2 regions of the Brucella oryzae genome follow, and region 2 is predicted to be linked to the other one. Evidence: riboswitches for the same ligand, from Rfam matches in the RefSeq annotation. Region 2 holds a riboswitch; the other holds the start of a gene.

Region 1 (14,519 bases), on a different contig from region 2:
GAGAACCCTGCCTTCCCCGTCAGAGTGTCGAGCAACCCGGCCTGTTCAAGGAAGCACAATTGCGTCGCCATCTGAAACGCAGACTGTCCGGGAGAAAGCGTATTGGACAGCGTAAGAGTTCGGGACGCCGGATCAAAACGCCTCAATGAGCTTTGATAATCAAAGGACTGATCATACTTTACCGAGACGGAATGCAGATTATGGAGGCGTTCCACGAGGGCTTGATCAAATCGCCCAATTTGCATGCCAAGTTCTCCAGCCAGTTTCTCTGCACAGAGATCGAGTTCGGCGATGTGATTGCTTCTCGCATAAAAATAGTCGCGGACTTCCTCATAAGGCATGGAAGGAAAGGGCTCCAATGACGATTGCCTTGGATCACCCAGACGCATAGCGAGCGCCTCCGACTGCTCAATCGCCTTTCGCATCTGCTTGTAAAGCTGGAGAACAGTGCGCCCCACAGCTGGCATATTGCTGGCAATCTCCCTGATCTCACTGTTGCTGACCGTCTCGCCTAGCAGCGGGTTTGAGAATACCTGTCTCAACTCTCCGATCATGCGTCCATCATCTTGCCCGGAGAAAAGCTGAACATCGATCCCGAAAGCTGCATTCATGCGCAATAGTACCTGGACAGTAATGGGTCGCTGATTGTTCTCGATCTGGTTGAGATAGCTCAGAGATATTCCAAGTGCATTTGCCAACGCTTGCTGGGTCAGTTGGCGTTCCTCGCGCAGTCGTTTCAGACGCAGCCCTACAAATGGCTTCTTCATGGCTCCTCCAATCAACTGCAGATGACTTCGCAAACTTTGCAAATTCACCGATTTAACTTCGCTAAACTACACATTTTCAGTCATTTACCGCTTTTCCCATAAGTGGATATTGCGAATTAACGTTTGTGATGCAAGGCCAGAATTATCCATGAGTGTTCCAACTGAAACGTCATTGAATTCAGATTACAATTTTCTGGAAATGGTCTTCCCTGATCGTGCCAACCATTACGGCACGCTGTATGCGGGCAATGCGCTTGAAATCCTCACCAGAGCGGCCTTTGCCACAGCGAGTATTTACACAGCCAAACCTGTTGTCATGGCAGAAGTGTTGAAGGTCAAATTTCACAGTCCCGTCGCGGTTGGCACTATTCTCGAAATTACCGCCAATATTCTGAATGCTAGCCGCAGGTCTGTAACCGTTGGCGTCTCCATTACAAATCAGAACTCAGAAAATGCAGCTCCCGTAATTACGGGACGATTTCGAATGGTGGCGGTCGATAGCGCTGCCCACCCCACCGATGTGCAGAAGAGTTTGAACATGACTTGTGGAAAGGAAATCTGTTCGTGAATACTCATACCGTCCGCACCTACAAATCTGCCGAACATCTGGACCGCGAAGATCAGCTCGCGTGGAAAATCGCATCTGTTGCCGCCGACGACGTGCCGCTTGACGATGATGTCGTCGAGATGATTGGTAATCGCATTATAGACAATGCGTCTGTTGCTGCGGCATCACTGGCACGGCACCCGGTTGCAAGCGCGCGCGCACAGGCCATCGCCCATCCTTATGCGCGAGGGGCCACGGTGTTCGGGTTTTCAAGTGACAAGCGCGTTTCGCCAGAATGGGCGGCGTGGGCCAATGGTGTCGCGGTCCGTGAACTCGACTTTCACGATACGTTTCTGGCGGCAGACTATTCGCATCCCGGCGACAATATTCCGGCCATTCTGGCGGTAGCACAACATTGCGGCCTCTCCGGCAGCGATCTGGCTCGCGGCATTGCAACCGGATATGAAATTCAGGTCGACCTCGTAAAAGGCATATGCCTGCATGAGCATAAGATCGACCATATTGCCCATCTTGGACCATCGGCCGCCGCTGGCATAGGAACTGCCCTCGGATTGCCCGCAGAGACAATCTATCAGGCAGTTCAGCAGGCGCTTCATGTAACCACGACCACACGGCAATCGCGCAAGGGCGAAATTTCCAGCTGGAAGGCGTTTGCACCCGCATTCGCGGGGAAAATGGCCATTGAAGCGGTCGACCGCGTTATGCGCGGAGAAGGCGCGCCGTCACCTGCATGGGAAGGCGAAGACGGGTTTATTGCATGGCTGCTTGGCGGGCCTCAGACACAATATGTTGTCCCCCTGCCCGCCAAGGGCCAGCCCAAGCGCGCCATTCTGGAGACCTACACGAAGGAACATTCCGCAGAATACCAAAGCCAGGCCCTGATCGACCTTGCACGCCGCATGGGAGCGAAGATCGGCGATCTTTCCAATGTGAATAACATAGTCATTCATACCAGCCACCATACCCATTATGTGATTGGCACGGGCGCGAACGATCCGCAGAAAATGGACCCGCATGCCAGCCGCGAAACGCTTGACCACTCAATCATGTATATCTTTGCTGTCGCGCTTGAAGACGGCGGCTGGCACCACGAGCGATCTTATGCTCCTGAGCGTGCACAACGGCCTGAAACCGTCGCTCTGTGGCACAAGATTGCGACGGTTGAAGATCCTGCATGGACAAAGCGCTATCACAGCTCTGACCCTGGGGAGAAGGCTTTCGGTGGCCGTGTCGTCGTAACCCTGAAAGATGGATCGGTCATCGACGACGAGCTCGCTATTGCCGACGCCCACCCGTTGGGCGCGCGCCCCTTCAAACGTCCTGACTACATTAACAAGTTCCGGACTCTGGCAGACGGAATAGTCGATGTTTCCGAACAGGACCGTTTCATCGCAGCCGTCGAACGGCTGACCTCGCTGAAGCCCGATGAACTTGACGGCCTGAATTTCAGCGTTGTGCCTGATCGGCTGGGCGTTCCCGCCGCGAGCGGAATCTTCGACTGGAAAGTGTGAACATTACGGGAGGAATGGAACATGACTACACCAAAACCCAAGAAGTCTGTGGCTCTTTCCGGTGTTGTGGCCGGAAATACGGCACTTTGCACAGTCGGGCGGACAGGCAATGATCTGCATTATCGAGGCTATGACATTCTCGACATGGCCGAAACCTGCGAATTTGAAGAAATCGCTTATCTCCTCATTCATGGTGATCTGCCCACCCGCACAGAACTTCTCGCTTACAAGGCAAAGCTCAAATCCCTTCGTGGATTGCCTGATGTCGTAAAACGCACGCTTGAACTATTGCCCGCAGCCACTCATCCGATGGATGTTCTGCGATCAGGCGTGTCAGCGCTTGGTTGCGTTCTTCCTGAAGCCTCGGACCATAATCATTCGGGCGCACGCGATATTGCGGACCGCCTTCTGGCTTCTCTCGGTTCAATGTTGCTGTACTGGCATCATTTTGCGCATAATGGCCGTCGTGTCGATGTCGAGACTGACGATGACTCGATTGGCGGGCATTTCCTACACCTCCTGCATGGGACGTCACCGGGTGCCTCTCATGTACAAGCCATGCATGCCTCGTTGATCCTGTATGCGGAACACGAATTCAACGCCTCGACCTTCACGGCACGCTCCATCGCCGGAACAGGTTCGGATATGTATTCTGCAATTGCTGGCGCAATCGGCGCTCTACGCGGCCCGAAACATGGCGGGGCCAATGAAGTGGCCTTCGAAATCCAGAAGCGTTACAGCCACCCTGACGAAGCAGAGGCAGACATTCGCCGTCGCGTGGAGGCCAGGGAAGTCATTATCGGTTTTGGCCATCCTGTCTATACGGTTGCCGATCCACGCAATGAAGTCATCAAGAAGATAGCGCTCAGCCTTTCAAACGAAGCAGGCTCAACGCGCATGTACGACATTGCAGACCGCATCGAAAAGACAATGGCGGACACCAAGAACATGTTCGCCAATCTCGATTGGTTCAGTGCGGTCTCATATCATCTGCTTGGTGTTCCGACAGCCATGTTCACCCCCCTGTTCGTCATTGCGCGGACCTCGGGCTGGGCCGCCCATGTCATCGAACAACGTGTCGACAACAAGATTATCCGCCCCTCGGCAAACTATGTCGGCCCTGAGAACAAAGCCTTCATTCCTATTGAGCGTCGCGGCACTTCCCGTGTTCCTCAACCACATGCCGCCTAAGGAATTATCATGACTTATCTTGTTGCATCTGATCTCGCTTCAGAACCCGCTGGCATACGTTTCAGAAAACTTCTGGATCAGCGATCTATTCTCCAGCTACCTGGTGCGCATAACGGAATGGCGGCCCTTCAGGCTAAAAAGGCGGGCTTTGTCGGGCTTTACCTCTCTGGAGCTGCCATGACCGCCTCGATGGGAATACCGGACCTCGGCATGATTACAGTGGATGAGGTTTCCTTCTTCATCCGCCAGATCGCACGGGCAAGTGGATTGCCTTTGCTTGTCGATGGTGACACTGGCTATGGTGAAGCGCTCAATGTCATGCATATGGTACGCACGTTCGAAGATGCCGGTGCCGGTGCAGTTCATATAGAAGACCAATTGCTTCCAAAGAAATGCGGCCATCTCAACGATAAAAAACTCGCAGACGCGCATGATATGGCTGCAAAAGTCGCCGCTGCCGCCAAAGCGCGTCGCCATCTGTACCTGATCGCTCGCACCGATGCCGCAGCAAGCGAAGGTATCGACGGCGCTGTGGCGCGCGCCAAGCTCTATTTGGAAGCGGGTGCGGATGCCATCTTCCCGGAAGCGCTGACCAATGCCGATATGTTTCGCGAGTTTGCCCGCCGAATGCCCGGGGTGCCTCTTCTGGCAAATATGACCGAATTCGGAAGAACGCCATTCTTTACGGCATCCGAATTCGAAGAAATGGGATATCGGATGATCATCTGGCCCGTTTCCTCGCTGCGAATCGCCAACAAAGCGCAAGAACGGCTCTACGATACGCTCAAGGTGGAAGGATCGACAAAGTCTGTCCTCGGAGACATGCAAACACGTGCAGAGCTTTATGACACAATCGGTCTTGCAGATTACGAGGCCCTCGACGCCTCCATCGTGAAAACCATTGTGCCGGAACCTGCTTCTGTCTGACAGCACTTGACGGCTTCCCGCAAAAATATACGGGAAGCCGCGAGGGCGTCGACCAGCTCCATAAATTCGCGAACCTGTAGAACGATATTCCCGGTGCTTAGGAGGTCGGTTTACCAAGATCCCCGCCTGCGCAGCCAGCTTAACGCATTTTCGAGGCTACCGAACGGAAATATATGCAACTGCGATATAGTCGGTCGAGCAAGAGTTGCCAGTTCTTTCTCGATCGGCAAAACAAAGGTTTCTGGCGAGTAGCCGGTCGCGAGCGACATGATATTGCCCGCGCTTCTTGTCAGCATCGACAGGGGGTTTCCAACGCCGCAAAGTGTTGCATACCTGATCAGCGTGGCAAACTTAGCCGGGCCTGCCACACCAATATGGACAGGAAGATCGACACCGACTTTTGCTAGGCTTGCCGCCCAAGCTAAGGCACGGGCGGGATCGAAGCAGAATTGCGTCACGATACGCAGACGCGCGCCGGTTCGCTCAGCAAATGCCTGCTTTTGCCTGAGAGCTTCGATCGCCGATACCTCTGTGAAATCCGGACTTCCCTCCGGATGTCCGCAGATAGAAACATCCTTAATGCCAAACCGGTCTATGATTCCGGTTTCAAAAATATCCATTGTGCTTTTATACGGACCTAAAGGCGTGGCGAGACTACCGCCAACCACAAGAACATTGTTCACCCCAGCCAGTTCTGTAAGTTCCTTTATGCGCCTCTCCAAAGCTTCGCGACTTTTGATCCGCCGTGCTGCAACATGAGGCACCGGAATGCAGCCTACCTCTCGTAGGCGCTGCGCGGCGACCAGCATTTCGGCATTCGTTCTTGGCGCTCCAACGTCGGCCAGATAAACAAGCGTGCCTGAGGGCAGCAACGCTCTGAGCTGATCGCTTGTCGGTATTTGCCTGGGCAGAATTTCAATTGAAGCAGGCAGAGGACAAACAGGATGGGACTTTGCGGGATGCATTCAGAAACTCTGGGATTAAGGGAGCCCTCGTATCAGCTGGCTAGCCATTGAGATAGCGACGCATGCAATAGAGCAGTGTTGCCTGTTCCTCGTGTTCACGAATATCGATCACGCGCCCGAAGAAGATGCGATGCGTTGCCTCATCAACCGCATTGGTCAGTTCGCACTCAAAGCTGACAGACGCGTTTTCCAAGACCGGAGTACCCGTCAGACCTTCCCGCCAATTCCCTATCGCAAAACGGTCTTTCGTTGGAAGTCTTCCGCCAAAGTGGTCTGAGATGTCCTCCTGCCCTGGCATAAGCGTGTTGACGCAGAGGTGGCGGGCACGTTCAAAGGCTTGAAAGCAAGAGCTTCCGCGATTGAGACAGACGAGAAGTGTTGCTGGTGTATCGCTAACGCTACAGACTGCTGAAGCTGTAAAGCCGTATCTCTTGCCTTCATATATCGTTGTAACAACGCTGACGGCGGAGCCGAGGCGCGACATGCCATTACGAAACGCAGTTTTATCTACATTTTCGAAGCGGTGGTTCATAACGTTCATGTCGGCCTCATGTCATTCAGCAAGGATTATGCCGAAAGCTCTCTTCTGATGATTTCAGCACCTGCACCCAATGCACTTAATTTGCCGCGTGCTACTTGTCGCGGCAGCGGAGCCATCCCGCAATTGGTGCAGGGATAAAGCTTGTCAGCATCAACAAACTGAAGTGCTTTTCGCAGAGTGTTGGCAACTTCCTCGGGAGTCTCAACGGTTTGGGTCGCAACATCAATAGCCCCGACCATCACCTTCTTGCCTCGGAGAAGTTCAATCAAATCTATCGGAACATGTGAGTTTTGACATTCCAGCGAGATCAGGTCGATGTTGGACTTTTGCAGCTTGGGGAAAGATTCCTCATACTGTCGCCACTCAGAACCAAGTGTCTTTTTCCAATCAGTGTTGGCCTTAATTCCGTATCCATAGCAAATATGAACGGCCGTTTCGCATTTGAGACCTTCGATTGCCTTCTCAAGGGTAGGAACACCCCAATCATTGACATCGTCAAAGAACACATTGAACGCAGGCTCATCGAACTGGATGATATCGACGCCAGCAGCCTCCAGTTCTTTAGCTTCTTCATTGAGTATCTTCGCGAACTCCCACGCCAACTTCTCGCGGCTTTTATAGTGAACATCATAAAGAGTATCGATCATGGTCATTGGACCCGGAAGAGCCCACTTGATCGGCTGAGCAGTTTGTTTACGTAAAAACCTGGCGTCTTCAACAAAAACCGGCTTCGGCCGAGACACAGCGCCAACGACTGTCGGCACACTGGCATCATAACGATTGCGGATTCTGACCGTTTCACGCTTTTCAAAGTCAACACCATCAAGGTGCTCGATAAATGTCGTGACAAAATGCTGACGCGTCTGTTCGCCGTCACTAACGATATCAATGCCCGCCTGCTGCTGATCATATAGTGCCAAACGCAAGGCATCCCGTTTGCCCTCGATCAATTTATCATCTTGCAGCTTCCATGGGGACCAAAGCTTCTCAGGTTCTGCAAGCCAGGAAGGCTTTGGCAAACTGCCAGCGGTCGACGTAGGCAATAGTCTTTTCATGATAGGTAACCTTATCTTTTGGCTCATCAAAGGGTGTAATTGGCAGACCATTGCTCCAGGACGGTCTTATACGGCGTCATGAATTGTTCCTGAGCGAATCGTCCCTGCTCAACGGCCAGTCGGCTTCGCTCTTCGCGATCATAGACAATGCGTGTCAGTGAATAGTCTTCGTGTTTCAGGCTTGGCTGAAAGCAAGCCCCAGCTACCGAATTGGCATTGTAAATCTCGGGCCGATAGATCTTCTGAAAAGTTTCCATCGTGCTGATTGTGCCAATAAGCTCAAGATTGGTATAGTCATCAAGGAGGTTGCCAACAAAATAGAAAGCGAAAGGCGCAACACTGTTTGGCGGCATGAAGAAGCGTACCTGCAATCCCATTTTTTGAAAATATTGATCAGTCAAAGATAATTCGTTTTGCTGATATTCTGCGCCCAGCACCGGATGGTAATTACCAGTCCGGTGATAGGTCTTACTGCTTGAAGCGCTTAAGCAGATAACTGGTGGTTTCCGAAAATGCTCATTGTATGCATTTGAGTTAAGGAAACATTTGAATAGTTTCCCATGCAGATCGCCGAAGTTCTCTGGAACGCTGAACGTGGAGCGTTCCTTGTTATAGTCGGGCAGAACGACGCTAAAGTCGTAATCTCGAACATAAGAAGAGAAGTTGTTCCCAACAATGCCTTCGATGCGTTCATTTGTCTTCCGATCGACGATATTCGTTTTCAGAATTTCAATCAGTGGGAAAGCATCCCTATTGCCTTCCGCATCGATATTGATTTCGACCGAAATGATTTCAAGTTCCACAGAATAACGATCGCCTTCGGATTATCCCAATGCGCCAAAGCGTTGAACCGATTGTCGACCATCCTCAGAGCATTACGGAGGTTCTCTTGGCGATTCTCCCCTCGGGCCAAATTAGCAAAGTTGGTCGTGATACGCGTGGTGTCTGAGGGGTGATAGTTTTCGTCAAAACGAAGGGACTTGAGGCGAAACGTAATGTCGTTATGCCCCGTGATTTCCTGGTAATCGACAAGTGACCCGCCTTTTGCGGCGACTGGAGTTGCGGTTTGAGACATGACTCACCCCAAAAAGTTGGGGGCATGGGTCAGCGAACGCATAGCAATAAAGACCGCTACGCGGCCTTCGCTACGGCACACCGGGACACCCCGCCCGTGGACGTTATTTTGCAAAGGCAGGTCTCCTGGCTCGCGGGTCATAGCTTTCGTCCGTCTTCCCGGGTTAAACCCCAGTGACATTCTGGACATCCGCTCACCGCTTACAGTTGCGGGGGCAGCGCCGGCTTTCCCGAATGAGACGGGGCACCGACTTCCCTCTTAGCCCCGGCATGTCAAAAGCGACAACCGGAGAACCTAAGCATCGTTACTCTTCATGCATCGGGCACATAATGTCAAGAGCACATAAAGAAATGTTTATATCTTTAAGTTATAGACGAAGAAATTGAATTCTTCGCGCCTGCATTTCCCACCCGCCCACCTTACATGCATTATCGGCATTAGGTCGCGCAGGTAGGTAAACTCAGCCAGACAGCATGGCCTAACGATTGAAATTGACAGTCGCTGGCGCTTGTGCTGTTTCTCATAATGATCTAGGTGCCGGAGGAAACTCCAGGTAAAAGGGAATCCGGTCAGGGCCATGTCCAAATCCGGAGCTGCTCCCGCAACTGTAGACGGCGAGCCAACCCGATATGCCACTGGCGCACAGTACGCCGGGAAGAGCGAAGAACCGCAAGTCAGGAAACCTGCCCGGATCGTTCACCTGTTCTGACTGCGGGCAGCGTGTCAGGAGCGGCCTTTCCGTAAGGGTGATACCGTCGCTTCGTACATTGATTGATACGGAGCGTTTGTTCGTTTATCCGGCCGCTATGCCTGCGGCCGGCTTTAAGGTGTGTCGCGATGATGGAAGTTCAAAGCCCCGAATTGACCCTGCCCGGCGACGAGAAGAGAGTGCTCCTGCACTCCTGTTGCGCCCCCTGCTCCGGCGAAGTGATGGAAGCAATGCTGGCCTCCGGCATCGACTATACGATTTTCTTCTACAATCCCAATATCCACCCCGAGCGGGAATATCTACTGCGCAAGGACGAGAATATCCGCTTTGCCGAAAAACACGGCGTTGCGTTCATTGATGCCGATTATGACAAGGACAACTGGTTCGCCCGAGCAAAGGGAATGGAATGGGAACCGGAACGCGGCATTCGTTGTACCATGTGTTTTGACATGCGCTTCGAACGGACCGCCCTTTATGCCCATGAGAACGGTTTTCCGATGATGACTTCGTCGCTCGGCATCTCGCGCTGGAAAAACATGGCGCAGATCAACGATTGCGGCAAACGCGCCGCGGCACCCTACGAGGGCCTGTCCTATTGGGACTATAACTGGCGTAAAGGCGGCGGCTCTGCCCGGATGATCGAGATTTCCAAGCGCGAGGAATTCTACCAGCAAGAATATTGCGACTGCGTTTATTCCTTGCGTGACACGAATATCCACCGCCGCAGTCAGGGACGCGGTCCCATCCAACTCGGCAAACTCTATTACGGCAATAACGAGTCTTCAGCTTAAAGGCCGAAGATTGCCTGTATCGCTTCTTCAACAAAAAGACCAAATGTGTCAGCTATGCCAGAACGTCATGTTCTCCGGCGGCATCCCCGCCGATAGCGTCGAGGGCATTTTCGATCTTTTGGCCAGCACGGTGGGCGAGCGGGTCGCCTTCTGGCCGGACGGCGAGATCAATCCCGAGCGGCGCGGCTGGATCGGCGCTATCAACAACATGGTGCTTGCGGCCTGCTGAAAACGCTGGCCGAAGGCGCGGACCATAAGGCTACGGCCTGACCTGCGACGATCTGTTTCCTTTTGGAGCCGCCTTGGCTCCGAAAGGAAATGACAACACCGCAATCTGGAACCTGTTCAAAATCTGGTCCAACGCACGAATGGAAGCTCAAGCACCCACCACAACGTTCAGAACCGGGATTACCATGCTCTGCCGCGCGGAAGAGCGAAATCATCTTGAGTCAGTGCGAACCGCATAGCATGGGCGAATTTCGGCGAGGTCATGTTCAGCACGATGTTGTTGACCCCGTGATGACAGTTGGTTCTCCAAGGTTGTTTGCGCGCGAACCGTGGTCGGACTATGCAGTCATATGTCAGGCATTTCAGCGCGGCAATCAACAGCTAAGCAGACCTTGCGAGCTGTTGAGGCCGCACAACAGCGCCGAGGCCAAAATGCGACCGTAGCGTGCTCCCTTCGTATTCTTTACGGAACAGACCGCGCTTCTGAAGGACTGGAACGACTTCCTCCGCGAACAATGCAAGCTGGCTGTTGAAGATGGGGGCATCACGTTGAAACCATCAGCGGCTCCGGTTTTGAACCAGTCTTCGATGGTGTCAGCGACCTGTTTTGGCGTTCCTGTTGCAACGAAGTGTCGCCGCGCACCAGCCAATTTCCGAAGCAACTGCCTAAGTGCAGGCTTTCTCTGAGCGTCATGTCGATGTAGCCGATCACGCGGCTTTTCGAGGCCTCCACCTCATTGAGATCAGGAAAATCGTTCGTTGTCAGCGGCCGATCAAGCGGGACGCCACTAAGATCATGGCCGGCAAACCTCGCCGAAAGACGTGTCAGGCCAACCACCGTGCTGGTTAAAGCCTCGAGCTCTTCCCAGACCAATTCTGTTTCTCTCGTTGTGGATCCAATCGCTGCGCTGATACCTGGCAGGATGACGATGTCATCCGGGCTTCGTCCATAGCCAACGGCACGGCCCATCATTCGCCCTTGCGCACCTCCAGCAGAGGACGCCCAATTGGTCGGATCGAACAGCAGCACTCAGCCATGGTTTGCCCCGCATGTGAAGAACCTCAAGGCAGAAACGCGAAACATGAAAAGGATTTTTGAACGCGATTATTATCTGAACAATATCAAGCGCCGTGCGACCCTCCGGGCGCACGGCGCTTTTAAGATTTCTTGCCTATAAGCATAAATTGCTTTGATCTGAACTCAAGCGCTTCCTAGTTCCAGCGGACCATGATCGTCGCAATGGTCACCATGCTGATGATGCAAACGCCCATTCACCAAATAATCGATGTGATCACCATGAGGAACTGCCTCATGGCCGCAATTTGGCCCGTGAACATGGTCGTGGTCATGACCGACGGAATCTGTCAATGGCTTACATCCATCTGGATTTGTGGCGCTGATTTCGATGACATGTTCGTCGACATGATCACCATGGGGATGATGCAGATGACCATCGTGAAGATAGTCGATATGATTATTATGCTTCACCGCAATGTGACCACAGTTCGGGCCATGCTGATGGTCATGATTTGCATGATGAGGCAGATTACAATTGGTCATTATATCACCCTTCTCTTCGTTCAGTGATTTTCGCATGCATGGTCAATGGCATTGTTGACCATGGCGAGGACATGATGATCGACAATAGAGTAAATGGCGTTCTGACCTTCCTTTCGCCGCTGAACCAACCGTGCGGCAAGAAGAACCTTTAGCCGGGCCGAAACGGTGCCGATCTTTTCATCTTCGATCTCGGACAACTCGCTGACACTGCACTCTTTTTCAGAGAGGGTTATCAGGGTTTTAAGCCTTAGCGGGTCTGACAACGCCTTGAACATTGACGCTGCAGCTTCCAGTTCCTTGTTTGTAACCATATGTCAGAATCCAATATTCTATCTAACTATAGAATAATAGATATTCGGCGGAATTATGTCAAACGTTAAAAAAGCGGCCGTCATTTCTGGATAGCCGATGACATTTTTAAAGGTCGAAGCCGGCGCGTTTTATTTCGCGAAGCGGAATAAAATCTTTTCCTCGGCATTATAGGTCAAGGCGTCCATGATTCCGGGATGGAACTTTCTATCGCCAGGCGGTGGTGCGAAATCGGTAAAGCCAAATCGGCGCAACGTTACCTTGAAACCGCAATCCGCAAAGGCATTGATGTAATCATCAGGAGAGTAACTTGGAACACGTGTATTGCTGCGCGTCGCGATAACATCCCTGCGCCGGTTCCAGAGCGGGCTTTCGGTGTGGCAGCCGGTGACTGCATAATAAACGCCATTTTCCCGCAGTGCCGCTTTCATCTGGCGTGCATGCTCCGAAAGATCCTGCAAGAGATAGATAACCTCATAGCTGAACGCCAGATCGAACGCTGCGTCGAGCTGAGTTGGATCACTGCCCACGAAATAGCTGACGGGATAATCTCCCGCCAGATTGTTTGCATCGCTGATCGACGCTGAAGCAATGTCTATACCGACCCCCCGCGTAAACGGACGCATCTTGTGCAACAGGCGTAAAAAGCCGCCACGGTTACAGCCAAAATCGAGAAGGGTAGAGCCGGACAAGTCCTGCTCGGGAACGGCATTGATGAAATGGCGCCAATAAGGTGTATGGATATCTTCCATTGCTGCCTCATTGCTGGCACTCAGATGCCATGTCGAATAGGTCTGTTCCATCACAATACCATTTTCTTTTTTCGGCCTCGCCATTACGAGCCATCTGGCTGTCTTTGGTTAGCAAAATTGCCAACGCAATACGAGCGGTCCAATATAGCGCGGTGCAACCTTGGGTCATACCGCTCTGTCATCCACATCACCGCTTACCATAACCGTATCAAGTGGCATTGGAAGGCCTTGGCATCAAGCGGCAACACTGATTGTTTCCCCGCCGGGCTGGCGGTTACAGGCACACAGTTCATCTGTCTGCAGGGCGTCAAGAACCCGCAGCGTATCCGTTGGATTGCGTCCGACGTTCAGATTGGTCGCATAGACGTGCTGAATGATATGTTCCGGATCGACGATAAGGGTATATCGGTATGCGACACCTTCCGGTGCGCGTACACCCAGTCCATCGACAAGACTGCCATTGCTATCGGCAAAAGACCAGATTGGCAGGCGATGGAGATCTGAATGATCGCGCCGCCAGGCCAGCTTGCAAAATTCATTATCCGTCGAACCACCCAGAATGACGGCATCCCGATCAGCGAATTCATCCGCCAGCCTTGCGAATGCGGCAATCTCGGTCGGGCAAACAAAGGTGAAATCTTTCGGATAGAAAAAGATGACTTTCCATTTTCCTGGAAAACTATCGCGTGTCAGCGTTTCAAATGCGCTTTCACCATTCTCTTCAATTGTATGAAAACCGGGTTTCACGCCTGTCACTTCGAATTCAGGCAATGTGTCGCCGATACCAAGCATCGCAGATATTCCTTGTCTTGTGTTCCATATGGCGTATCGGCAAGCAATGCGTGCTTGCCTCTCTATTCAAATTGTTCAGATTTTAGCGGCAACAAAGGTGATCTCGACCAAAGTACCCTTTGCGAGTTCCGCGACCCCGACGGCAGCGCGTGCCGGAAGATTGTCTGGCTTAAACCAACTGGTCCATACTTCATTCATTGCAGCCTTCAGTGACAAGTCGGAAAGATAGATTGTCGCCTGTACCACATGATCCCTGTCGCTTCCTCCCTGTTGCAGGAAGTTCTCGAGCTTCGATAGTATCTGGCTGGTCTGGCCGCTTATATCCGCGCTCTTATCATCAGCGGTTGTGCCGCCGATAAAAACCAAGCCACCGGCCTCGACAACACGATGCATGATGGGTGTCTGGACATGTCTTTTGACGGTCATTTGTCAGTTCCTTACAGTAGTTTTCAATGGATGCGAGAGGTTCTGGAGTTCGCGCTCCAGGCGATAAAAAATCATATTCAGATCGTCCCAGATATCGTCAGAGTCTTCGAGGCCGATACTGATCCTTAGATAAGTGCGCTCCTGCTGCGGCAAAGCGGAATCACCGCCACGGACCAGCGTAATCGGCGCAAGGAGACTATGGGTTCCACCCCATGAAGCACCGATTGCAAAGCATTTCAGCCCATCCAGAGCTGAGCTAAGGAAAGGGGCGGCCTCAGGCTTCAGTTCGACGCTGAACAAGCCGCTCGCACCGCTGAAATCGCGCAGAAAACTTGCATGGCCGGGATGATT
Region 2 (16,958 bases):
GCTGGCTTATGTTCTCGATAATCGTCCGTTTATCATACCGCTCAGTTTCCGGTTCAGCGGTGGTTCGCTCTATTCTTTTACTACCGATGGGCAGAAGACCGAAGCTCTGCGCAAGAACGATGCGGTTTGCATTCTTTTCGATCATATCGAATCCCGGACCAATTGGCGTACCGTTGTATTGAACGGCCGCTATCGGGAGATCGAACGTGAGGACGAGAAGAACTCGATCGTCGCGCTTATGGCGTCGGAACCGACGTGGTGGGAGCCAGCATATATAAAGACGATTGCGAAGGACGGGAAAGAACGGAAACTCGATCCGATCTTCTTCCGTATCGATATCGACAGCGCAACAGGTCATCAGACTGGCTGATAGCGAAGAAGGCCCGATACTTTCGGGCCTTTTCGATATTGCTTTATTTTACCACCAGAACTGGCGTGTTGCCGCGAGTGAGGACTTCATAGGTTTGACTGCCGAGAAGCATTCCTTTCAGTCCGCGACGACCATGGGAAGCCATGACGATAAGATCGTTGCGCAGTTCCTTGGCTGTCTCAATGATGGATGTCGCCGGATGCGGGGCGACCTCATGCAATGTATGAATCCCGACTTCAGCTTCAGCCGCCAGTTCGCGAGCGCGAGTGAGAGCTTTATCGGCATATTCGTTCCATTCCTGCTCGAAGCGCTCAATGAAGGCAGGGCTATCCGTCCAGCCGCCCGGAAGTCCGGAAACGGAATAGGGGGCGGTTACAGTCAATACTGTCACCTTCGCACCGACTTTATGTGCCAGTTTAAATGCGTGGACGAGCCCGCGCTCTGCAAACTCTGACCCATCGGTCGTTACGAGAATATTCTTGTACATGCTGCCCTCGCTGTTGTTTTTCTATCTTTAAGCTAATGCGTTAAAGAGCCATATCAAACCCCTTGCCTGACAAGTTGTTTAGACGGAACTATTTCATGCCTCTCGACTGCGACACATTTCATGCCAGCTGGATAGCGACAGTTCTCAATCTGGATTGGCCGTCGCGTAGTTCATCCCGCATTGAGAACGATGCCGAACGCATAAAGCGCCAGAAGCAGGAATTGCTCAAGCTTTTTGATGAAGCATCCGAGCATGGTATCAATGCCGTCATTTTTCAGGTTTCGCCGACTGCCGATGCATTTTACCAGTCATCCTATTTGCCGTGGTCTTCCTATCTGACTGGAACTCTCGGTAAAGATCCGGGCTTTGATCCGCTGAAGTTTGCAATTCACGAAGCGCATAAGCGCGGCATAGAACTGCATGCATGGCTTAATCCTTATCGTGTCTCAATGGATACGAAGCCGTCTACCCGCAAGGAATTGCAGAATTCGTCAAACGAGTCGCCAGTCAGTGTTTTCAAGTCCCATCCAGATTGGGTCGGTGTTTCAGCCGACCGTTATGTCCTCGATCCCGGTATTCCGGCGGTTCGCGAGTGGGTGACGAATGTGACGACAGAGGTCGTGCAGAAATATGATGTCGACGGCATTCAGTTCGATGATTATTTCTACTACGAAACAGCATCGTCGAAACTTAACGATGACAAATCATATGCACGGTTTGGCACACGCTTTTCGAGCAAATATGAATGGCGCCGCTACAATACCCATACGCTGGTGCGGGAAATTTCAGACAGGATAAAAGCCACCAAACCAAATGTCCGTTTTGGTATCAGCCCGAGCGGTGTATGGCGCAACGCTGCGGAGGATACGCGCGGTTCTGCAACCCGTGCCGGAAAAACCAACTATGACGGAGATTTTGCTGACACCCGGCGTTGGGTGAAAGAAGGCATGATCGACTATATCGCGCCGCAGATTTATTGGTCCTTTGGCCGCAAAGATGTGTCCTATGGGACGATTGCCAAATGGTGGGCCGATACGGTTCGCGGTACGAAGACTGATCTCTATATCGGCTTGGCACTCTATCGGGCGGGCTCCGGAACCACACTTGAGCCTAGTTGGCAGGCGGGTGAGGGCGTAACCGAAATTAAACGCCAGTTAGAACTCAATGAATCTTTGCCAGAGGTGAAAGGGAGCATTCTCTTTCGTCAGGGGTTCCTCTCTGACCCGAAGCTCGAAGCTGTGTCGAACTATCTGAAGACGACGTGGGGCAAATGCGGGCCGCGGAAAGTTGACGGAAAAAAATGATGACGGATTGCTGAATTGTGGCTTGTTTGATTGAAATCAAAGAGCTTCGTTTGAGCGGGTGCTAACTAACAATCGTTGCCGGTTTCCACCAGAGTCGGTGACCCGGGGTGCTGAGGCCCTACTCGAATGGCACCCCGGCAAATCAATCTGTCGAGCGCATGAGCGCGATCTTTCCGTAACGTCGCCTATCGACAGCCAGCGGGTGCTGTCGGCGTTGCTCCCCTCTGTTTCATCAAATCAGCACCCGCGTCTCCAACAACCTTGTTACATATTTTAGCGGTTCTTGATCCTAATCAAGGCGGACGATTGCCACCGTGGTTAGAGCAGATCCAACCGGGAGTTTGCGTTTTTGGATCGCTCCCCCAATTCACCGGTTGCTAAATGAAAAGGTAGTTCCATATCCTCCCAAAAAGGTTCTGGCCGATGCCAGAGGCAGGGCGGGGGATAATGAAACCCCTTGCAAGCAGCGACCGCTTGCCGGTGCTTCATTTGAAGACGGCATTGTGACGACGATGGCAATGAGGGTGTTTCATTATGGCTTTCAACCGTAAGCAATGGATACTGGCAGGAGCGATTATCGTCCTTGCCGCGGGTGGATATTATGCTTGGAAAGCGCTGAACGGCGATGGGTTGCCGGAAGATATCGCCAAGGGCAACGGTCGCATCGAGGCGGTTGAGATCGATATTTCGACGAAGAGTCCGGGGCGTATTCGCGAAATCCTCGCAGATGAGGGCGATTTCGTGCAGGCAAATGACATTCTCGCACGCATGGATACGGATCAGTTGGAAAGTCAGCGCAAGCAGGCTGAGGCGCAATTGCGCCGGGCAGAGATTGGTATAGAGACGGCGCGCAGTCTTGTCACGCAGCGCGAAGCCGAGCACACGGCTGCAGAGGCGATCGTGGCACAGCGGGAAGCGCAACTGGATGCTGCCCAGCGTCGTTTGGCTCGCTCCCAGCAATTGACGCAATCGCGCACCGTTTCGCAACAGGTTCTCGACGATGATCGCGCCACGGCGCAGGGTGCAGAAGCGGCTGTTGGTGCAGCCAAGGCGCAGCTTGCGGCCACGGAAGCAGCCATTGGAGCTGCCAAGGCACAGGTCGTGGATGCCGAGGCATCCGTCGAGGCTGCCAGAGCGGCGATTGCAACGATTGAAGCCGACATCAACGACGCTACCTTGAGAGCGCCGAAGCCGGGACGTGTTCAATACCGCGTTGCCCAACCGGGGGAAGTACTTTCCGCAGGTGGGAGGGTGCTCAATCTTGTCGACGTCAGCGACGTTTATATGACCTTCTTTCTACCGACGGCGCAGGCCGGGCGGGTGGCCATGGGTGCCGATGCCCGGATTGTTCTCGATGCCGCGCCGCAATATGTCATTCCAGCAAAGATCAGCTTTGTGGCTGACGTGGCTCAATTTACGCCGAAGACCGTTGAAACGGAGGAAGAGCGCCAGAAGCTGATGTTCCGCGTAAAGGCGAAAATCCCGCAAGAACTGCTTCAAAAATATATCCAGCAGGTGAAAACCGGATTGCCGGGCATGGCTTATGTCAAGCTTGACCCTAATGCTGAGTGGCCGAAAAATCTTGCGGAAACCGTGAAATGAACGACGTTCCTGTCAAAGCTGGCGCTGGTAACGACAGCTTTGTTGTTCAGGCGCAGGGCGTAGGGCTGTCCTACGGGAAAACGCATGCACTGCGCGAGGTCAATCTTGATATTCCTACTGGTTGCATGGTTGGTTTGATCGGGCCTGACGGGGTTGGAAAATCGAGCCTGTTATCGCTGGTCGCCGGAGCGCGAACGATGCAACAGGGACGCATTGAGGTTCTCGGTGGTGATATTTCTGACAAGCGCCACCTTCAGTCCGCTTATCCCCGCATTGCCTATATGCCGCAGGGACTTGGAAAGAACCTCTATCCCACACTTTCGGTGTTCGAGAATATCGACTTTTTCGGACGGCTGTTCGGACATAATCGAAAAGAGCGTGAGCGTCGCATCGCCGATCTTCTGGCGCGCACGGGCATGTCGGCATTCGCGGATCGTCCGGCTGGCAAGCTATCAGGCGGGATGAAGCAGAAGACCAGCCTCTGCTGCTCGCTGATCCACGATCCTGATCTGCTCATTCTCGACGAGCCGACAACCGGCGTTGACCCATTGTCTCGACGCCAGTTCTGGGAACTGATCGATGACATCCGCAAGGATCGTCCCGGAATGAGTGTCATCGTCGCCACGGCCTATATGGAAGAGGCCGAGCGTTTCGACTGGCTGGTCGCTATGAATGATGGGCAGATTCTGGCGACGGGTACACCGCACGAATTGCTGCAGCGCACCAACACCCCAAATCTCGATGCGGCTTTTATCGCGCTCTTGCCGGAAGAATTGCGAAAAGGCCATCAGGATATCGAAATTCCACATCGCGACTTCGGCGCGGATGCTGAGATCGCAATCGAAGCAGAACACGTCACCGTTCGCTTCGGCAACTTCACTGCCGTGAACAATGTAAGTTTTCGAATTCCGCGTGGTGAAATCTTCGGGTTTCTGGGGTCCAACGGTTGCGGCAAGACCACGACCATGAAGGTTTTGACCGGGTTGTTACCTGCCAGTGAGGGAACGGCGCGGCTGTTCGGGCGAGAGGTTGATCCCAAGGATATCGATATACGTCGCCATGTCGGATACATGTCGCAAGCGTTTTCGCTCTATTCAGAGTTGACTGTTCGTCAGAATCTGGAACTCCATGCCAAATTGTTCGATATGGCACCGGATCTGACCGAGCGCCGTATTCAGGAATTGACCGAACGCTTCGATCTTATTGAGGTCATGGATTCCTTACCCGACGCCTTGCCGCTCGGTATCCGCCAGCGCCTGTCACTGGCTGTGGCTTTGATCCATTCACCTGATATTCTCATTCTTGATGAGCCGACATCAGGTGTGGACCCGGTCGCTCGCGATGCTTTCTGGCAAATCCTCGCCGATCTGTCGCGCAAGGACAATGTTACGATCTTCGTTTCTACCCATTTCATGAATGAAGCCGAGCTTTGCGACCGGATTTCGCTGATGCATGCAGGTAAAGTTCTGATTAGCGATACGCCTAAGGCGATTACCGAAAGTCGCCATGCTAAGACTCTGGAAGAAGCTTTCGTCGCATATCTTCAGGAGGCTATTGGCGAGACAGAACAAACAGTGGCGTCGCCTGCAATTCTCCCAGAACCGACGACAGAGATAGGCGAGACGCACCCAAAGAAGGCGTCAAGCTGGTTGCCGGACCTGCGGCGAATGCTGGCCTATACGCGGCGCGAGGCGCTGGAACTGAAACGCGATCCGATCCGTGCAACATTGGCTATTCTCGGTAGCGTTATCCTGATGTTTGTCATTGGCTATGGTATTAACCTGGATGTCGAGGATCTGAAATTTGCGGTACTCGACCGTGACGATACGACGATAAGCCGTGACTATACGCAGCAGATTGCAGGTTCGCGCTATTTTTCCGAACAGCCTCCAATAACCGACTACGATGATCTGGACCGACGAATGCGTGATGGTGAGATCAGTCTGGCTATCGAGATACCGCCGAATTTCGCCGCAGATGTCATGCGTGGGCGCTCGGTGGAGGTTGCCGCCTGGATTGACGGCGCTATGCCCACACGAGCCGAGACGATCAAAGGCTATGTTCAGGGCATGCATGCCAACTGGCTGACGCAGAAAGCCCGTGAGCTCTACGGTAGTGTGGCGAATGTCGGCAGTTTCAACTTAGAGATACGCTACCGCTATAATCCCGATGTGCAAAGCCTCGTGGCAATGGTGCCGGCGGTGATTCCGTTGCTGCTACTCATGATCCCTTCGATGCTGGCAGTGTTGAGCGTCGTTCGCGAAAAAGAATTGGGGTCGATTATCAATTTTTACGTAACGCCCGTGACGAAATTCGAGTTTCTGTTCGGCAAGCAACTGCCCTATATCGGGCTGGCATTTTTGAATTTCCTGATGCTGACAGCCTTTGCGGTGTTTATTTTCCGGGTGCCGTTTACGGGAAGCTTCCCGACTTATGCGCTGGCGGCGCTTCTCTATGTCACGATTGCGACCGGCATGGGGTTGGTGCTGTCCACCTTCATGAACAGCCAGATCGCAGCGATCTTCGGAACGGCGCTTCTGACACTCATTCCGGCTGTGCAATATTCAGGCATTATTGATCCCGTGTCGTCGCTGCAAGGTGCGGGCGCGTTCATCGGCAAAATCTATCCGGCGACCTATTTCGTAACCATTTCGCGCGGGGTTTTCTCCAAGGCCTTGGGGTTTGCCGATCTCGCAGGCTCGTTTTTGCCGCTGCTGATTGCGGTGCCGGTTCTCATGGCGCTCGCTATCGTTCTTCTCAAGAAACAGGCGAGCTAAGATGCGGATATCCAACATATTCCAGCTTGGCGTGAAGGAACTGCGCGGTCTGGTGCGCGATCCAATGCTGCTGATCCTGATCGTCTATGCCTTTACGCTTGCTATTTATACGGCTTCGAAAGCGATGCCTGAGACTCTCAACAATGCGGCGATAGCGATTGTCGATGAAGATCAGTCGCCTGTTTCGAGCCGGATCACGACGGCATTTTATCCGCCATATTTCGTACCGCCGAAGCTGATTTCATCCTACGAAATGGATGCCCGGATGGATGAGGGGCTTGATACATTTGCACTGAACATACCGCCGAATTTCCAACGTGATCTTCTGGCGGGACGTTCACCGACGATCCAGCTCAATGTCGATGCGACCCGGATGAGCCAGGCCTTTACTGGTGGTGGTTATGTGCAGTCGATTGTTTCGAGTGAAGTGAGCGAATTTCTCAATCACTATCGCGGCAGTGCGCAAACGCCCGTTGATCTCAATCTCAGAGCGCGGTTCAATCAGGATTTGAACAAGGGCTGGTTCGGCGCGATCAACAATGTGATTTCGTCGGTCACAATGCTATCGATCATTCTGACGGGCGCCGCGCTCATTCGGGAACGCGAACACGGAACGATAGAACATCTGCTGGTGATGCCGGTAACGCCGGTTGAAATTATGGTCAGCAAGATATGGTCCATGGGGCTGGTCGTGTTGGTTGCCTCGGCATTTGCATTGGTTTTCGTGGTGCAGGGACTACTTGCCGTTCCGATCTATGGTTCGGTATTGCTGTTTCTCGTTGGTGCAGCGCTCCAGCTTTTCGCAACGACCGGCCTTGGTATTTTTCTGGCCACTGCGGCTGGTTCGATGCCGCAGTTCGGAATGTTGCTCATGCTGGTGCTATTGCCGTTGCAAGTACTTTCAGGGGGGACAACGCCGCGCGAAAGCATGCCGGAAATCATCCAGACAATCATGCTGGCAGCGCCGAATACGCATTTCGTCATATTGGCGCAATCGATCCTGTTTCGTGGAGCAGGGTTGAGCGTCGTCTGGCCGCAATTTCTGGCACTGATTGTCATTGGCTCAGTGTTGTTCTACTTCGCGCTCCAGCGTTTCCGTGCATTCCTGCGATAGGAAAATTCTTTGAAAACAGGAGGCTGAATCCATTCCTTGCGAATGTGATTCAGTTTTCTGTGCTGGATTGCGCTTTAGCGGAGTTGCGAATCCTTAACCATGTTGCTATCGCAATTCTCAGGAAACGGTTCCGCTGTTCAGGCGGATGAAAAGGGAACACGGTGAAGCCATTTGGCTGATGCCGCGACTGCCCCCGCAACTGTAACCGGAGAGCTATCCTCCACAGCCGCGCAAGCGGTGAAAGCCACTGAGAGCAATCGATGCGCTCGGGAAGGCGGAGGGAAAGTGACGACCCGGAAGTCAGGAGACCTGCCGTATCCGGTCACCCATGCATGGATACGGGGTGTGTCCAGGCGCGGCTGTCCGTGGCGGTGACATTGTTGAAATGTTGCCGTCGGGAAGAAGGGCGCTTCAGTGCCAATATCACTTCAACCTGCGGTGCGAGGAAAAGCCGGTATCGGTCTCCGGTTCGGCGGGTTGAGGGAAAATGCATCTTTTGAAATCATCAGTTCTATTGGTATCGGCCAGTATTCTTGCGCCGCCGTCCGCGGCGCTTGCTAAAAGTCCGCCGGACAGCGATGGCGTCGTCGTTCTTGATACAATCGTGGTCACACCATTGCGCCGCGCGTCTTCGCTGCAGCGTTCGACCTCGTCGGTGACAGTCATCGATTCAGTGGACATAGAACGCTCGGCCGCTCCCGATCTGCAATCGTTGTTGAAGTCCTATAGCGGTATCTCCGTAAAGACGAATGGCGGGCAGGGCTCGTCGTCGGATATTTACATGCGCGGCATGTCTTCCAAGCAGACGGTCGTTCTCATCAATGGTGTGCGCACAGCGTCGGCGACAACCGGTGCAACCGCGCTTGCGAACATTCCTCTGAGTTCCATCGACCGTGTTGAAATTGCCAAAGGCTCTCATTCTGCGCAATACGGTGCCGATGCCATGGGTGGAGTGATCAATATCATCACCAAGCAGGGCGGAGCCTGCGGTGAGCGCTCCTGGTGCGGTAGTCTTTCTACCGGTGTCAGCCATCCGTGGGGTGGCTATGCTTCCGGGTCTATTCAGGGGCGAAGCAACGACGGTATCGACTATGCTTTTGGCGCAGCTATAACCGGCACGCAGGGATACGACTTCACCACATCGGACGCCTATGGCCATGAACCGGATCGCGACGGATTCCTGCAAGGCTCTTTCAACTTTGCCCTGTCGAAGGATTTCGACTGGGGTAAAATTTATGCGGATGGTCTCCTTAGCCGTGGGCGCAATCAGTATGACGCCAAGGCGCCGTCACCGAACCAGGCCGATAGCACCGCATTTACGGGCAAGATCGGAACGCGCATCGATCATACGGCGGATTGGTCGTCTACGCTGGAATTCAGCACCGGTATCGACAACAGCCGCAATTTCCGGAAAGGCGTGAGCGGTTCGGACCGGTTTGAAACCAAGCGTTATGGTGTCTTTGCCTCGACCGAAAAGAGTTTTGACACCGGCACGGTCAACCACACCGCGACCGCTGGTGTGGAAGCTTATCGTGAGGAGATCAACACCACCGTTGCTTATGATGAAACCAGCCGCGATCTGGCTGCTGTATTCGGTCAATATTCGCTCGAATATGAGGCGCTGCGCTTCGATGGCGGGCTGCGTTATGACCATAACGGCCAGTTTGGCGATGTCGTGACCTATAATCTGGGTACGAGTTATGAAGTTCTGCCAGACCTTGTTTTACGGTCATCCTATGCCACGGGTTTTCGGGCACCAACATTCAACGAACTCTATTATCCGGGCTTCGCCAACCCTGATTTGCAGCCGGAAAAGTCCCGTTCGTATGAAGTTGGCTTGAACTGGCAGGCTACGGCTTCGACAAGCCTTGATATGGCGTTCTATCAGACATGGTTGCGCGATGCGATCATGAGCACCGCGCCATCTTATCTGCCCTACAACGTCGCTAGCGCGAAGGTTACGGGCTTCGAAGCCACATTGGCGCATCGTTTTGATGACCGCTGGGGCGTCAAGGGATCGGTTGATCTGAAACAGCCAATCGATAAGGATACGGATAAAGATCTTCCCTATCGCGAACGTTTCAAGGCAGCGGCTGAGATCAACTTCAAGCCAATTGAAAAGCTCGATCTGACTGCGAGATTGATCTATGGCGGTTCGCGCTATGTCGATGCCGCGAACAGCAAGAAACTTGGAGATTATGTGACGGCTGATTTCGTGGCACTCTATTCCATAGACAAACAATCGCAGTTGAAGTTCTCAGTCGAGAATATCTTTGACAAGGACTATCAGAGCAGCTCTGGCTATATTGCACCGGGACGCACAATCAATGTCGGATTGACTCGCAATTTCTGAGGTTGAACAGAGAATGAAAAGGGCGTCCGCAAAATGGATCACCAGCTTCTGCCTCGCGGCGGGGCTGGCCCTATTCGTTCGAAATTCGGCAGATGCGGCGGACATTCCTCGGCACGTCGTTTCCATCAACGTATGCACCGATCAGCTGGCATTGCTGCTGGCTAATGAAGGCCAGTTGCGGTCGGTTTCGTACTTGTCGCAGGACCCGGAGCTGTCTGTCGTGGCTGCGAAAGCCCGGGAGTTGCCAGTCAACCATGCGCAGGCCGAAGAAGTCTTTCTGATGAAACCTGATCTTGTGCTGGCGGGAACATTCTCGTCGAGAGCAACGGTTGGGCTGCTGCGGAGGCTGGGTGTTCGTGTGGAAGAGTTTGCGCCGGCCCGCTCGTTCGGTGATATAGAAGACCATCTGCGCCGCATGGGTGAGTTGCTCGGAAGAAAGGCAGAAGCAAGTCGGGAAATCGACAAAATGAAAGCTGCTTTGGCGGCAATTCGACCTCCAGTCCTCCGCAAGACGGTCGTGCTTTACTATGCCAATAGTTACACATCTGGCCGGGGAACGCTGGTCGATGAAGCTGTGCGCCTTGCCGGACTTGATAATCTGGCTGACAAGGCAGGCGTTAGCGGTTCTGCTCCGCTGCCGTTGGAAAAGCTGGTGCTCGAAAAGCCGGATATTCTGGTGCGTAGTTCAAGAGATCGTGCGCCTGCGCTGGCTTTCGAGAATTTCGAACATCCGGCGTTGCGGGCGCTTGAAAAACAGGTGAGAGCGGTGACGATAGCGGATAATCTGACGGTTTGCGGTGGGCCATTCAGCGTTGAAGCCGTGGCGGAACTTGCGGAGGCGGCGCGTGACTGAACGTAACCGCTTCTATCTTCTGCTCGGCGGGCTGGCCATGCTTGTGGTTTTGCTCTTCATTGTTTCGTTGCTGACCGGGCCGGCGGCGATCAGTATCCCTGACAGCCTCAAGGCGCTTTTGGGTGATGACAGCGAAATGATCGTGCTGGTCATGCGCGAAATTCGCTTGCCTCGGGCACTGCTTGCGCTCCTCATCGGAGCCTCGCTCGGATTGTCTGGAGCTGCTTTGCAAGGTTATTTACGCAACCCGCTCGCGGAACCGGGTTTGCTTGGAGTGAGCGCATCTGCGTCATTCGGCGCTGTCATTGCTATCTATAGCGGCCTGTCGCTTCTGTTTCCGCTGGCCTTGCCGCTGCTCGCACTGGCAGGCGCTTTCGTGTCGGTGTTTCTTGTCAAGCTTCTGGCGGGACGCAATGCCGGTACGCTTGCGGTCATATTGGCAGGCGTCGCGGTGACCAGTCTCGCCGGTGCATTGACGGCGCTGGCGCTCAACCTGTCGCCCAACCCGTTTGCCGCAATGGAAATCGTCTTCTGGATGTTGGGATCGCTGGCTGATAGATCAATGACGCATGTGGTTCTCTCCGCACCATTTATCCTTATTGGCTGGGCGATGCTTCTGGCACTCGGACGATCACTCGACGGTCTGACACTGGGGGCAGATGCTGCAGCCACGATGGGCGTTAATCTGGCTCGTGTGCAGCTTTTTGCCGTGCTGGGTACAGCTGCCTGCGTGGGTGCTTCCACCGCTGTTGCCGGTGCCATCGGTTTCGTAGGGCTGGTCGTTCCTCATCTTCTGCGTCCGCTTGTCGGTGCGCGTCCATCACGATTGCTGGTTGCAAGCGGTTTCGGCGGGGCCGCCCTGTTGTTGGCGGCTGACGTATTGGTGCGTGTCGTCATGCCGGGGCGTGAACTGAAACTGGGCGTTCTGACGGCAATCATTGGCGCACCATTCTTTCTATGGCTTGTGTTCAAGTATCGGAGGCAGCTTGTATGACATCGCTTTCGATAAAAAATCTTTCTGTTACGCTTGGCGGGAAGGCGGCACTCAGCGACGCAAGTTTCGATATTCATGGCGGTGAATTCATCGGGCTGATCGGACCCAACGGTGCCGGGAAAACGACATTGTTGCGCGCCATTGTGGGACTTGTGAGGTCCAGCGGGGATATTTCGCTCGACACGGGCGATGTGCGCTACATGAGCGCTTCAACAAAAGCGCGGAACCTCGCTTATCTGCCGCAGGAGCGTGATGTTGCGTGGCCGGTATCAGTGGAGATGCTTGTTTCTTTGGGACGCTCTGCCCTGAAGCCGGTTTTTGCGAGCATGAGTGCACAGGATAAAGCTCTCATCGAGACTGCAATGCAGCGTATGGACGTTACCCGATTTCGGGAAAGGTCGGCGATCGAGCTTTCCGGTGGAGAGCGGGCACGAGTGCTGATTGCGCGTGTTCTGGCGCAAGATACGCCCGTAATACTCGCTGATGAGCCGGTAGCCGGGCTCGATCCTTCTCATCAGCTTGGATTGATGGAAAGTTTTGCCGAGCTCGCGAAGGAGGGAAGGACTGTTGTCGCCTCATTGCATGAGTTGAGCCTTGCGGCACAGCATTGCACGCGCCTTATTTTGCTCGACAAGGGACGTATCGTTGCAGATGGGGAGCCAACGAAAGTTCTCACGCCACAGTTGCTGCACGACGTCTATGGTATTCGAGCGAAAATCATGATGGTGGATGGCGAGTTCATCGTCCATCCGACCTCTCGTATAGGCTAGACATTCTTCCAGTGACTCTCGCGGGAAGAAGCATAGATCGTTTCCACGGTTTTCTGGACTTCATATCCTTCGCGAAAATCGGCGTGATTGTTCTTCTGTCCCGCAATGGCAAGCAGGAAGTCACGAACTTCGATCGTTTTGAGATCGTTGAAGCCGATTTGGTGGCCACCCGCTACGCAAAATGCACCATAGGGTTCGTGTTCAGGCCCTGCGAAAATCTTGCGGAAGCCCTGCTGTCCTTTTCTGTCGGAAAAGAGAAACAGGTCGAGTTCGTTGAAGCGCTCCTGTGAAAAGAATAGGGAACCCTTCGATCCCGAAATCTCAAAATCGTGCTGCATCTTGCGTCCGCTGGCGATCCAGCTTGCTTCGAGTGTGCCGGTTGCCCCGTTTTCAAAATGCATGAAAGCGTGGCAGGCATCGTCTACTTCGACGGGTTTTATCTGCGAAAGGTGCAAACTATCTGGGCGCTCGCTAATAATAGTGACTGCGTTCCCCATAACAGCTTCTATCGGCCCGACAAGATAGCGCGCAGCCGCGATGATATGGCTGCCAATATCGGCTAGCGCTCCGCCACCACCTGCCGGATCAAGCCGCCAGGTCCACGGAATGCGAGCATCGGCCATGAAATCTTCGGCATGAATACCGCGAAAATTGCGAATTTCACCTAGCTCTCCGCTGTCGATGATTTCCTTGGCCAGTTTTATCATCGGATTTTTCAGATAGTTGAACCCAACGGCAGTCTGAACACCTTTCCGTTCCGCGGCGAGCGTCATTTCGAGGCATTCGGCAGCGGTGGGCGCAAGCGGCTTTTCGCAATAGACGTGTTTGCCCGCTTCAATGGCGGCGAGCGCCATCTCCCTGTGAAACCGGTTTGGCGTCGTGATGTCGATGAGATTGATATCCGGGTTGGTGATCAATTCCCGCCAATCTCCAGTGGCATTTGCAAATCCCAGTTGTTTTGCGGCTTTTGACGCCGTTTCAGAATTCACATCGGCCAATGTGTGAAGCTGCACATCGATAGGTAGGTCGAAAACGCGATTGACGTTAGCAAGCGCAAGGGCGTGCGTCTTGCCCATGAAGCCGGACCCGATCAAGCCCGCCACCACAACCTCAGCCCTATCAGCCATTGTCATTCCTCCAGAAACGATGGTCGAAGCGTTTGGCGCTGCGCAACTCCTTTGGGAAATAAGCATATCGTCGGCAGCTTATGCGATTGACATGAGCTATCAGAAATGGAATTATAATTCTACAAGAGTTTGTTATGAATGTTTCATTCTATTGAAAAGATCCATGATCTGCATGTGTTCACGGGTAAAAAGCTTGGAGGAGCGCCGGAATACAGCAGGCGGAAGGTAAAGCGTTAACGCAAACCGGCGGGGAGTGCCGGACAAGGGAGGAGTGAACATGCAATCTCTATTGAAGTCGGCCGTAGCCGGGGTGGCCTTGCTGGCTGCGTCTTTCGCAGCTCACGCGGCCGATATTAATATCGTCGTCGTCAGCCATGGTCAGGCTTCGGACCCGTTCTGGTCTGTCGTGAAGAACGGCGTTGCCGAAGCGGCGAAGGATACGGGCGCGAAAGTCGAATATCGTGCACCGGAAACCTTTGACATGGTGCAGATGGCCCAGCTTATCGACGCCGCGATCAACCAGAAGCCACAGGGTATTGTGGTTTCCATTCCAGATGCGGATGCGCTTGGACCGTCGATCCAGCGTGCTGTAGCAGCTGGTATTCCGGTCATTTCCATGAATTCCGGCTCCGATGCCTCGAAGAAGCTTGGCGCTCTGCTGCATGTCGGTCAGGATGAATTCGATGCCGGTAAGGTCGCAGGCGAAGCATTGAAGAATGCTGGCGGCAAGAAGGGCATTTGCGTCAATCAGGAAGTGGGTAACGTTTCGCTCGATCAGCGCTGCGCAGGCTTCAAGGAAGGCTTTGGCGATGTAACGGTTCTGCCGACATCGACCGATCCTGCTGAAAACGAAGCCAAGGTTCGTGCTGCCTTGGCATCTGACGCTGCCGTCGACACAATCCTGACGCTCAATGCGACATTGGCAGGTGAACCGGCTGTGAAAGCCGCTGCCGAAAGCGGTCGCAGTGGAATCCATGTTGCGACGTTCGATATGTCGGCGGGCTTCCTGGAAGCTGTCGAAAAGGGACAGGCGGATTTCGCCATCGACCAGCAGCAGTTCCTGCAAGGCTATCTTCCGGTATCGTTCCTCGCGCTTAACGCGAAGTACGGTTTGATGCCGGGTGGCAATGTCCCGTCGGGCCCGAACCTGATCACCAAGGACAAGGCCAAGCAGGTCGTGGAACTTTCGGCCAAGGGCATCCGGTAAGCATCGTTTCGACCATCTGATATCGAACCCGCCCATGAAAATGGGCGGGAACGGGTCTCTGTACCCAGAATGCATCAGGAGAAGATCATGAGTGAGCCACTTCCCCATGAAAAGGCCAACACAGCGGCGCTATCGAAGGATGAGCGGCTTCAGTCGGCGAGCCCGATGCAACGGCTCCTGAGCCGACCGGAATTAGGAGCGGTATCCGGCCTGATCCTAATTACGGTCTTTTTCGTTTCAGTTGCCAATCCGGCGATGTTTACTGCTGCCGGCATCATGAATTTCATGGCGCCTGCTTCGCAGCTTGGAATTCTGGCGGTCGCTGCAGCGCTTCTCATGATCGGCGGTGAATTCGACTTGTCTATCGGCTCGATGGTAGCTTTTGCAGGCCTGATCTTTGCGGCTGCTCTGGTCGTCTGGCAGGTGCCGCTTGGTGTCGCCATCATCGTCACGCTGCTGTTTGCTGCATTCGTAGGTGTGGTGAATGCGCAGATTGTTATCCGTACTGGATTGCCATCATTTATTGTGACGCTCGCGTTTCTGTTCATTTTGCGTGGTCTGTCGCTAGTCGGGCTGAAATGGGCAACAGGTGGCGCTACGCAGCTGCGCGGCGTGAAGGAAGCTGTAGCGGGCAGTTATCTTGCGGGCCTGTTTTCCGGCGATGCTTTTCAGGGACTTTTCGCCTGGATGGCTGAAAACGATCTGATTGACAAATTTCCCAATGGTGAGCCTTCGGTAAAAGGTGTGCCGGTCGAGGTTCTCTGGTTCATCGCCATTGCCCTTATCGCAACCTATGTGCTGGTGCGCACACGCTTCGGTAACTGGATTTTCGCGGCCGGTGGCGACGCTCTGGCTGCACGCAATTCCGGTGTCCCCGTACGACGCGTCAAGACGACACTCTTCATGTGCACGGCAATGGCTGCGGCGTTGGTGGCTATCCTTACCGTTCTGGATGCTGGTTCAACCGATGCGCGCCGTGGCTTCCAAAAGGAGTTCGAGGCGATTATCGCTGCGGTTATCGGCGGCTGTCTGCTGACCGGCGGCTATGGTTCTGCAATTGGTGCGTTCTTCGGCGCGATCATCTTCGGCATGGTGCTGATCGGGCTGACCTATACCCAGATCGATCAGGACTGGTATCTGGTCTTCTTGGGAGGAATGCTTCTGATCGCGGTGCTCTTCAATAATTTCATTCGCAAGCGTGCGACCGGCGAGCGCTGAGAGGGAGAGTTACCATGACGACACCCATAATTGAAGTTCGCAATCTTGTTAAACATTTCGGTCCGGTCATTGCGTTGAACGGCGTCTCGCTGAGCGTGGAAGCGGGACAGGTGCATTGTCTGCTTGGCGACAATGGTGCAGGCAAATCAACCCTGATCAAGACGCTTTCTGGTGTTCACAAGCCGACCAGCGGAGAGTTTCTGGTCGAGGGGAAGCCGGTCATCTTCAAAAGCCCACGCGATGCGCTGGATCATGGCATTGCAACCGTTTATCAGGATCTTGCGATGATCCCGCTGATGTCGGTCATGCGCAATTTCTTTCTCGGACGCGAACCGACCAAAGGTGTCGGTCCGTTCCGCTGGTTCGACACGCAGCAGGCCGAAGAAGTAACGCGTGAGGAGATGCGCAAGATCGGGATCGATGTCCGTGATCCGCAGCAGGCTGTCGGAACGCTTTCCGGTGGTGAGCGCCAATGTGTGGCGATTGCTCGTGCCGTTTACTTCGGCGCGAAAGTGCTGATCCTCGATGAACCGACCTCTGCCTTGGGCGTGCGGCAAACCGCTATGGTTCTCAAATACATCAATCTCGTGCGTTCACGCGGGCTTGGTGTGATCTTCATTACGCATAATGTTCGTCATGCTCATGCGGTTGGTGACAAGTTCACAGTTCTCAATCGCGGTGTAACGCTTGGAACACGCACGAAGAACGATGTGGACATGGACGAACTACAAAGCCTCATGGCGGGCGGACAGGAACTCGCCGACCTGACTGCTGAACTGGGT

Evidence for each region. A riboswitch is a leader RNA that binds a small molecule or an ion and turns the genes downstream of it on or off. The one in region 2 is predicted to bind cobalamin.
Region 1: linked by a shared signal. The riboswitch ahead of JNC70_RS15945 (DUF1852 domain-containing protein) and the one ahead of JNC70_RS08395 (TonB-dependent receptor domain-containing protein) in region 2 are both predicted to bind cobalamin.

What each region holds. Positions count from the first base shown of each region.
Region 1 covers NZ_JBHEEO010000016.1:12,239-26,757, reverse strand. The annotation lists gene JNC70_RS15985 (short-chain fatty acyl-CoA regulator family protein) at 1-767, opposite strand, end outside; gene JNC70_RS15980 (acyl-CoA thioesterase) at 916-1,335, shown strand; gene JNC70_RS15975 (MmgE/PrpD family protein) at 1,332-2,846, shown strand; gene prpC (bifunctional 2-methylcitrate synthase/citrate synthase) at 2,868-4,037, shown strand; gene prpB (methylisocitrate lyase) at 4,047-4,964, shown strand; gene JNC70_RS15960 (methylenetetrahydrofolate reductase) at 5,075-5,929, opposite strand; gene JNC70_RS15955 (flavin reductase) at 5,970-6,470, opposite strand; gene JNC70_RS15950 (methionine synthase) at 6,497-7,525, opposite strand; partial or broken gene JNC70_RS15945 (DUF1852 domain-containing protein) at 7,552-8,522, opposite strand; cobalamin riboswitch at 8,699-8,913, opposite strand; cobalamin riboswitch at 9,116-9,305, shown strand; gene JNC70_RS15940 (epoxyqueuosine reductase QueH) at 9,438-10,100, shown strand; gene JNC70_RS15935 (hypothetical protein) at 10,144-10,329, shown strand; gene JNC70_RS15930 (hypothetical protein) at 10,873-11,301, opposite strand; gene JNC70_RS15925 (hypothetical protein) at 11,641-11,916, shown strand; gene JNC70_RS15920 (ArsR/SmtB family transcription factor) at 11,910-12,164, opposite strand; gene JNC70_RS15915 (class I SAM-dependent methyltransferase) at 12,330-13,034, opposite strand; gene JNC70_RS15910 (peroxiredoxin) at 13,185-13,742, opposite strand; gene JNC70_RS15905 (RidA family protein) at 13,818-14,168, opposite strand; partial or broken gene JNC70_RS15900 (trans-sulfuration enzyme family protein) at 14,172-14,519, opposite strand, start outside.
Region 2 covers NZ_JBHEEO010000006.1:154,015-170,972, forward strand. The annotation lists gene JNC70_RS08365 (pyridoxamine 5'-phosphate oxidase family protein) at 1-370, shown strand, start outside; gene JNC70_RS08370 (universal stress protein) at 414-857, opposite strand; gene JNC70_RS08375 (glycoside hydrolase family 10-like protein) at 953-2,161, shown strand; gene JNC70_RS08380 (HlyD family secretion protein) at 2,696-3,763, shown strand; gene rbbA (ribosome-associated ATPase/putative transporter RbbA) at 3,760-6,540, shown strand; gene JNC70_RS08390 (ABC transporter permease) at 6,542-7,654, shown strand; cobalamin riboswitch at 7,763-7,985, shown strand; gene JNC70_RS08395 (TonB-dependent receptor domain-containing protein) at 8,142-10,007, shown strand; gene JNC70_RS08400 (ABC transporter substrate-binding protein) at 10,021-10,860, shown strand; gene JNC70_RS08405 (FecCD family ABC transporter permease) at 10,853-11,854, shown strand; gene JNC70_RS08410 (ABC transporter ATP-binding protein) at 11,851-12,624, shown strand; gene JNC70_RS08415 (Gfo/Idh/MocA family protein) at 12,621-13,751, opposite strand; gene JNC70_RS08420 (sugar ABC transporter substrate-binding protein) at 14,029-14,958, shown strand; gene JNC70_RS08425 (ABC transporter permease) at 15,046-16,176, shown strand; gene JNC70_RS08430 (ATP-binding cassette domain-containing protein) at 16,191-16,958, shown strand, end outside.